2 regions of the Blautia sp. An46 genome follow, and region 1 is predicted to be linked to the other one. Evidence: riboswitches for the same ligand, from Rfam matches in the RefSeq annotation. Region 1 holds a riboswitch; the other holds the start of a gene.
The links. Region 1 has a riboswitch for thiamine pyrophosphate ahead of thiC (phosphomethylpyrimidine synthase ThiC). Riboswitches for the same ligand answer to the same signal wherever they lie in the genome.
Positions count from the first base shown of each region.

Region 2: linked by a shared signal. The riboswitch ahead of thiS (sulfur carrier protein ThiS) and the one ahead of thiC (phosphomethylpyrimidine synthase ThiC) in region 1 are both predicted to bind thiamine pyrophosphate.

Region 1 covers NZ_NFIF01000022.1:45,140-49,209, forward strand. The annotation lists gene B5G00_RS15680 (DUF362 domain-containing protein) at 94-264, shown strand; gene B5G00_RS15685 (helix-turn-helix domain-containing protein) at 394-903, opposite strand; TPP riboswitch at 1,018-1,124, shown strand; gene thiC (phosphomethylpyrimidine synthase ThiC) at 1,306-2,613, shown strand; gene dnaB (replicative DNA helicase) at 2,700-4,028, opposite strand.
Region 2 covers NZ_NFIF01000018.1:25,505-29,574, forward strand. The annotation lists gene B5G00_RS13910 (AEC family transporter) at 1-870, shown strand, start outside; TPP riboswitch at 933-1,038, shown strand; gene thiS (sulfur carrier protein ThiS) at 1,475-1,669, shown strand; gene thiF (sulfur carrier protein ThiS adenylyltransferase ThiF) at 1,674-2,312, shown strand; gene B5G00_RS13925 (thiazole synthase) at 2,330-3,106, shown strand; gene thiH (2-iminoacetate synthase ThiH) at 3,119-4,070, shown strand, end outside.

The DNA.
Region 1 (4,070 bases):
ACCGAATTTAAGACTTGTATTCTTGAAATAAATATATTAGAATAAGCGTAGTAACTGAATTACATATTCAGAATTATAAAGGAGGGTACAACCATGGCATACGTAATTACAGACGAATGTGTAAGCTGCGGAACATGCGCAGGAGAATGTCCAGTAGAAGCTATTTCTGAAGGAGATTCCAAATATGTAATCGACGCTGATACATGTGTTGACTGCGGAACATGCGCAAGTGTATGTCCTACAGAAGCTATTGTAGAAGGCTAATTATTTACATATGCTGACTGGTACACAGGATTTTGTGTACCAGTCTTTTTTTTGTTTTATAGAGAAAGGGACTTTCCTATAGATAAAAAAGGAGCCATGGCACATATCAATTCCACAACTCCTTTTCTGCTAATTCTTTTTCCTTCCGGTCCTTCCCAGCAGCCTTCTCTTTCCCTGGCCTTTTTTCTCCGCCGACGCAGCCACCTCTCTTCTGGACTGCTGACAGTCTCTGATTCGCTGGTCCAGTCTTTTATAACGGGCTTCCTCTGAATTCTGTTCCTGAAGCCGCTGCTCTACAAGCCGGCTGATAAGCTCCATAAATTCCGGAGGGATTTTTCCCTGTTCTTTTTTTCTCTGAGCTCCCTCTGTCTTTTTCTTTTCTCCGGTCCTGTCCTTCCTGAGAGTCTCATTTTTGTAGAAAAAGGGCGTCAGTTCTCCAATCTCCTTCAGAGAATACCCCCTTTTCTTCAGTTCCTTTATACTCAGGAATACCTGAATATCCCATCGGGTGTAGTATCTGTGTCCCATCTCATTTCTCTTTATCGGCAATTTCAGTTCTTCCTCCCAGTACCGCAGCACATGGGACTGAACCTCCAAAAACTTTACTGCCTGAGAAACTGAGTAAATGGTCTCCTCCATATACTGACCCCTTTCACATTTTCTCTCCAACAATTATAGCAGACCTGTCCTGAAATGCAAGAAAATATGTTCGACAAAAAGCGTTGACAAGTCCTATCCTGGATGATACACTAAGAAAAACAGCCAGGGAGCCCTGAAGGGCTGAGAGGAAGCGCCTGAGACTTCGACCTGTATTACCTGATTTGGATCATGCCAACGTAGGGAGTGTTATATAGCATACATGGAGTATTTCTATATCTGCACCCTATTTAGGTGCAGATTTTTTCTATAGAAAAGTCCTTCGGGTTTTGCAGAAATGTTCTCCAGTCAGAATCCCACCGGCGGAGCACTGCCCGCCAGGGAATCATCATTTTACTCACATCCTTCAGAAATTCTCCGGCAATATTTAATGGGAGGAAACCTATGAGCTATACAACACAGATGGACGCTGCCCGCCAGGGAATCATCACCCCTCAGATGGAGGCAGTGGCAGAAAAGGAACAAATAAATGTCAGAGAGCTTCAGGCGCTGATGGCCCAGGGAAAGGCCGTGATTCCTGCCAACAAGCTCCATACCTGCCTGGAGCCTAATGCTATCGGCTCTATGCTGAAAACAAAAATCAATGTAAATCTTGGTACTTCCAGAGACTGGAAAGACCTGGATATGGAACTTGAAAAAGTAAATGACGCAGTAAAAATGGGGGCAGAATCCATTATGGACCTTAGTTCCTTCGGTGATACCCAGAAATTCCGGAGAAAACTCACTGCCCAGTGCCCTGCAATCATCGGAACCGTTCCTATCTACGATGCCGTTGTCTACTATCACAAACCCCTGAAGGAAATCACTTCCAAAGAATGGATTGATATTGTAGAGATGCATGCCAAAGACGGAGTGGACTTTATGACCATCCATGTAGGGATCAATAAAGCTACCGCCGGACGTTTCAAGAAAAATAAACGTCTTACTAATATCGTTTCCAGAGGAGGCTCCATTATCTTTGCCTGGATGGAAATGACCGGTGAAGAGAATCCTTTCTATGAGCACTACGACCATATCCTGGATATCTGCAGGGAATACGATGTAACTCTGAGCCTGGGAGACGCCTGCAGGCCTGGATGTATTGCAGACGCAGGAGATATCTCTCAGATTGAAGAACTGGTGACTCTGGGAGAATTGACCAAACGGGCCTGGGAAAAAGATGTCCAGGTAATCATCGAAGGGCCGGGACATATGGCTCTGAATCAGATTGAGGCCAACATGAAAATACAGCAGACCATCTGTCAGGGAGCGCCTTTCTACGTACTGGGACCTCTGGTAACCGATATTGCTCCTGGATATGACCATATTACAGCCGCTATCGGCGGCGCTATTGCAGCAGCCAACGGCGCCTCCTTCCTCTGCTATGTAACTCCGGCAGAACATTTGAGACTCCCTGATGTAAATGACGTAAAAGAAGGCATTATCGCTTCAAAGATCGCAGCCCACGCTGCAGATATCGCAAAGGGCATTAAGGGAGCTGCCGACTGGGACCGTCAGATGAGTACAGCCAGAAAAAATCTGGACTGGGAAGAAATGTTCCGTCTGTCCATTGACCCTGAAAAGGCCAGACGCTACAGAGCTCAGGCAAAACCGGAAAAAGAAGACACCTGCAGTATGTGCGGCAACTTCTGTGCAGTAAAGAACATGAACCGTATCCTGGAAGGAGAAATCGTCAGCATCTACGACGAATGATTTTTCAGTAAAAAGAGCTGTCACATTAGACATATATCAGGAATAAAATGTATAAATATTCTCGACTCTATCTAATGCGACAGCTCTTATTTTTTCATATTCACAAACTTCGTATAATTTGGCATCCATACCAGGTTTACCGTACCGATAGGACCATTTCTCTGTTTTGCGATGATGATCTCTGCAATATTCTTATTTTCAGAGTCTTTATTATAATAATCATCACGATAGATAAACATGACCACATCGGCATCCTGCTCGATAGCTCCTGACTCTCTCAGGTCGGAAAGCATAGGTCTGTGATCAGGCCGCTGTTCCACTGCACGGCTCAGCTGTGACAGAGCAACTACAGGAACATTTAATTCTCTGGCAAGGGCTTTCAGGGAACGGGATATATCTGAAATTTCCTGCTGCCTGGACTCGCTTCTTCCGCTGCCAGTCATCAGCTGGAGATAATCGATAAAGATAATACCCAGATTATGCTCCATTTTATATTTTCTGCACTTAGATCTCAGCTCTGAGATAGAAATGCCCGGCTTATCATCAATGATCAGATTGGAATTTCCGATAACATTTGCCCCTTCTATCAGCTTGGCCCATTCTTCATCCTCCAGGTTTCCTGTACGGATATTCTGGGAATCCACCTTGGACTCCAGGGCCAGAAGACGGTTTACCAACTGTTCCTTAGACATCTCCAGACTGAAGATGGCAGCGGTTACATTGTTGTGAAAAGCCATATACTGGGCAATGTTCAGGACAAAAGCCGTCTTTCCCATAGAAGGCCTCGCCGCTACCAGTATAAGGTCTGAGGGCTGAAATCCGGAGGTCTTATAATCCAGATCGATAAATCCAGTAGGAATTCCCGTAACACTTCCCTGATTTCTGGAAGCCTTCTCAATTTTTTCTATGGCGTTCAGCACCACCTGGCGGATAGGCACATATTCCTGGCTTCCCCTGTTCTGGACCAGGTCAAAAATTTTTTTCTCCGTAACTTCCAGAATATCCTGTGTCTTTTCTTTTCCCAGATAACAGGCGTTGCTGATTTCCTCCGTGGTTTTGATCAGCTTTCGCAGCATAGCTTTCTCTGCCACGATTTCTGCATAGTATTTTACATTTGCCGAGGTAGGCACTGCGGAAAGAAGGTCCCGCACAAATTCCATGCTGGAGATTTCCGGCGGCAGGTCTTTCTCTTTCAGTCTCTCCTGAAGGGTTACCAGATCTACCGCTTTTCCCTCATCATGGAGCTCTACCATAGCCTCAAATACTATCCCGTACTGCTGCTGGTAGAAATCTGCCCCGGTAATGATCTCTGAGGCTTCGATAATAGCATCTCTGCTCATGATCATAGAACCGATGACCGATTGCTCCGCTTCCATACTGTGGGGCAGTATCCTTTTCATCAATGCCTCTTCCATACTGAGGAAACTCCCTTCTAGCGTAACTCCATATTCTCAGTC
Region 2 (4,070 bases), on a different contig from region 1:
AAAATCGGCTGGATCGACGAAGGGTTTGCTTCGAAGATGAATCAATTTGTCTTTCGGGTGCCTTTGCCGGTGCTTTTATTCCAGGATCTGGCTACCGTAGATTTTTATGAAATGTGGGATGGAAAATTTGTTCTTTTCTGTTTTGTTGTCACATTTCTGGAGATTTTCCTAGCCGGTCTTCTCTCCCTTCTTCTGAAAGACCGGAGCACCAGGGGGGAGTTTATCCAGGCTTCTTACCGGAGCAGCGCTGCTCTCCTGGGGATTGCTTTTATCCAGAATATTTACGGTTCTGCTGGGATCGCCCCCTTGATGATCATTGGCAGTGTTCCTTTGTATAATATAATGGCGGTAGTGGTCCTTTCTTTCTTCAGCCCTGAAAGAAAGACCCTGGACGGAAGTACCGTTAAGAAGACTTTGAAAGGGATCATTACAAACCCCATTATTATTGGTATTCTGGTGGGAATGGCCTGGTCTCTGCTGAGACTGCCTTTGCCCCAGATTGCTCAGAAAACAGTCAGTAGTATAGGGGCGACGGCAACCCCTCTGGGCCTGATGGCCATGGGAGCTTCCTTTGATTTCAAAAAGGCTCTGGGGCAGAAAGGACCGGCAGTAGCTGCCTCTTTTCTGAAGCTGGCAGGATTTGGCACCCTGTTCCTTCCTTTGGCGGCAGCTATGGGATTCCGCCAGGAAAAGCTGGTAGCCATTCTGATCATGCTGGGTTCGGCTACTACAGTAAGCTGCTATGTGATGGCGAAAAATATGGATCATGAGGGAACGCTGACTTCCAGCGTGGTTATGCTGACTACACTGGGAAGCGCTTTTACCGTCACTGCCTGGCTGTATATTTTCAGAACTCTGGGGATGATCTGAGAAGGGCTGTCTGGTTGATAAATTTATCTTGACAGAAAAGAGAGAGAAGTTTATACTGAAAAAGTAAAAAACAGGGGAGCTTGTAAACAGGCTGAGAGGAAGTTGTGAACTTCGACCCGGGAACCTGATTTGGATAATGCCAACGTAGGAAGAAAGAAGAGATTTCAGGAGATGGCAGAGTCCGTCTCCTTTCTTTTTGTGCGATAAGCTGGACATGATATTGCGTCAGATAGGATATTCCCCTATCCGATCAAAAGACTCTTCAGAAGACAGATTTCTGAAAGAAGTCCCAAGCTAAGGTTCCTTACGAAAACAGAATACTGATCACAGTTGAGAGTGAGCCAACGGGTTCATGAAGGGGTGCACCACCACGGGTGTATTACTTCGTGAACCCTTTTTTAGTCTATGTAGCTGTCCCATTAATCATTTTCGAGAATATTTACACATTTTACTGCTTAGTCTGCGCTGCTTTGAGCCTATGGTCTCAAAGCTGTGCTCGACAAATTCGCATAAAATGTATAAATATTCCTGAAGTATGACTAATGGGACAGCACCATAGAATAAAACCTCTCTGTGTGGCAGAAATTCTGGAAAGGAGAGGAAGATGATTGTAAACGGAGAAAGAGCAGCCTGGGAGGCCGGTCTGACAGTGGAGAAGCTGCTGGAAGCAAGAAATTACCGGCAAGACCGGGTTGCGGTGGAAAAAAACGGAGAGATCGTTCCTAAGAAGAATTATTCCACAGAAGAGATCCTGGAAGAGGACAGGATCGAGATCGTCAGTTTTGTTGGAGGAGGCTGATCTTATGGAGAAAAGGATTCCATCCAGGGAAGAACTGCAGAAAGCCCTTCTTGCCCGGTGCACAAGGGAAGAAGCGGAAAAATTGTGGAATGCCAAGATTGCGGTGGCAGGCCTTGGGGGTCTGGGCTCTAATGTGTCGGTGTTTCTGACCAGAGCAGGAGTGGGACATCTTCATCTTATTGACTTTGATAAGGTGGATATGACAAATCTGAACCGGCAGCACTATTTTATTTCCCATCTGGGTATGGATAAGACAGAAGCACTGAAAGAGCAGCTTCTTCAGATCAATCCCTGGCTGGATATTGAGACCAGTTGTGAAAGGGTTACGGAAGAAAATATTCCCAGGCTTTTTCAGAATGCAGGTATTATCTGCGAAGCTTTTGACAGGCCGGAGAATAAAGCTATGCTGGTTAACGGCTGTCGGGAGTTTTTTCCTGAAAAACCTCTGGTCTGTGCCAGCGGCATGGGAGGGTTTGGAAGGAGCAATGATATCGTCACCAGACAGGTGGGAAGAAATTTCTATCTCTGCGGAGACGGGACTTCCGGGATCGAGGAAGGACAGGGGCTTGCAGCCCCCAGAGTGGCCCTGTGCGCAGCTCATGAGGCAAACCTGATCCTGGAACTGATATTAGAAAAAAATTAAGAAATGAGGGAAGAAAAATGAACCATACAAAAGACACTTGGAAAATCGGTAACCACGAGTTTACTTCCAGATTTATTCTGGGATCCGGGAAATATTCTCTGGATCTGATAAAGGCAGCGGTAGAGCAGGCAAAAGCCCAGATCATTACCCTGGCTCTTCGCCGGGTAAATGAAGGCGGCGCCGCCAATATCCTGGATTATATCCCCCAGGGCGTCAGTCTTCTGCCCAATACTTCCGGAGCCAGAGATGCCCAGGAGGCAGTGCGGATCGCCAGGCTTTCCAGAGAAGTCTGCGGCAGCGATCTGGTAAAGATCGAGATCATGCGGGATACCAGATACCTTCTTCCGGACAACCAGGAAACCATTAAAGCTACAGAAATCCTGGCAAAAGAAGGATTTACTGTTATGCCCTATATGTATCCGGATCTTAATGCCGCCAGAGATATGGTCCAGGCAGGCGCCGCCTGTATCATGCCTCTGGGAGCGCCCATCGGCTCCAACAAAGGCCTGTGTACCAAAGAATTTATCCAGATCCTCATTGATGAGATCGATCTGCCCATTATTGTAGATGCCGGCATCGGAAGACCTTCCCAGGCCTGCGAGGCTATGGAAATGGGGGCAGCGGCAGTTATGGCCAATACTGCTATTGCAACGGCAGGAGATGTGCCTCTTATGGCAGATGCCTTCCGCAAGGCTATAGAAGCAGGAAGAGAGGCTTACCTTTCCGGACTTGGAAGAGTTATGGAAAAAGGAGCCAGCCCTTCATCACCCCTTACAGGATATCTTCAGGACTAGGAGGCAGAGGCAATGAGTCAGGAAAATCACGTAAACGAAAGTATCATCAACGAAGAAGTAAAAGAATTTCTGGAAAAAGGAAAGCGGACGGATCACATGAAATATCTGCCGGATATGGAAGTGATTCAAAGCGATGTGATGGACAAAGTCCGGGAGGCTGCGAGAAATTATGACTACAGTCTGTATACAGAGGCAGATGTAAGAAGAGCTCTTGCCCATGATTACAAGACACCGGAAGACTTTAAGGCCCTCCTTTCTCCTGCGGCTCTTCCTCTTTTGGAGGAGATCGCTCAGTGCGCCCAGAAGGAGACCAGGAAGCACTTCGGCAATTCCATTTATATGTTCACGCCTATCTACATAGCAAATTACTGTGAAAACTACTGTATATACTGCGGGTTTAACTGCCATAACAGGATCAAAAGAGCCCAGCTTACCTATGAAGAGATTGACAAGGAAATGGCAGCTATTGCCAAGTCTGGCCTTCAGGAAATCCTGATTCTGACAGGGGAGAGCCGGAAAAAATCCACCGTAGAATATATCGGAGAGGCATGTAAGATCGCCAGGAAATATTTCCGGGTCATCGGCCTGGAGGTTTATCCTATGAATTCTGATGAGTACGCCTACCTTCATAAATGCGGAGCAGACTATGTCACCGTTTTCCAGGAAACCTATCATGCAGACAAATATGAGACCCTCCATCTGGCAGGTCATAAAAGGATTTACCCTTACCGTGTCAATGCTCAGGAAAGAGCCCTTATGGGTGGTATGCGGGGAGTAGCTTTCGGCGCCCTTCTGGGGCTGGACGATTTTAGAAAAGATGCTTTTGCCACAGGTATGCATGCCTGGTATCTCCAGAAAAAATATCCCCAGGCAGAGATTTCCTTCTCCTGTCCAAGACTTCGTCCTATTATTAATAACGACAAGATCAACCCCATGGACGTCCACGAGGCCCAGCTTCTTCAGG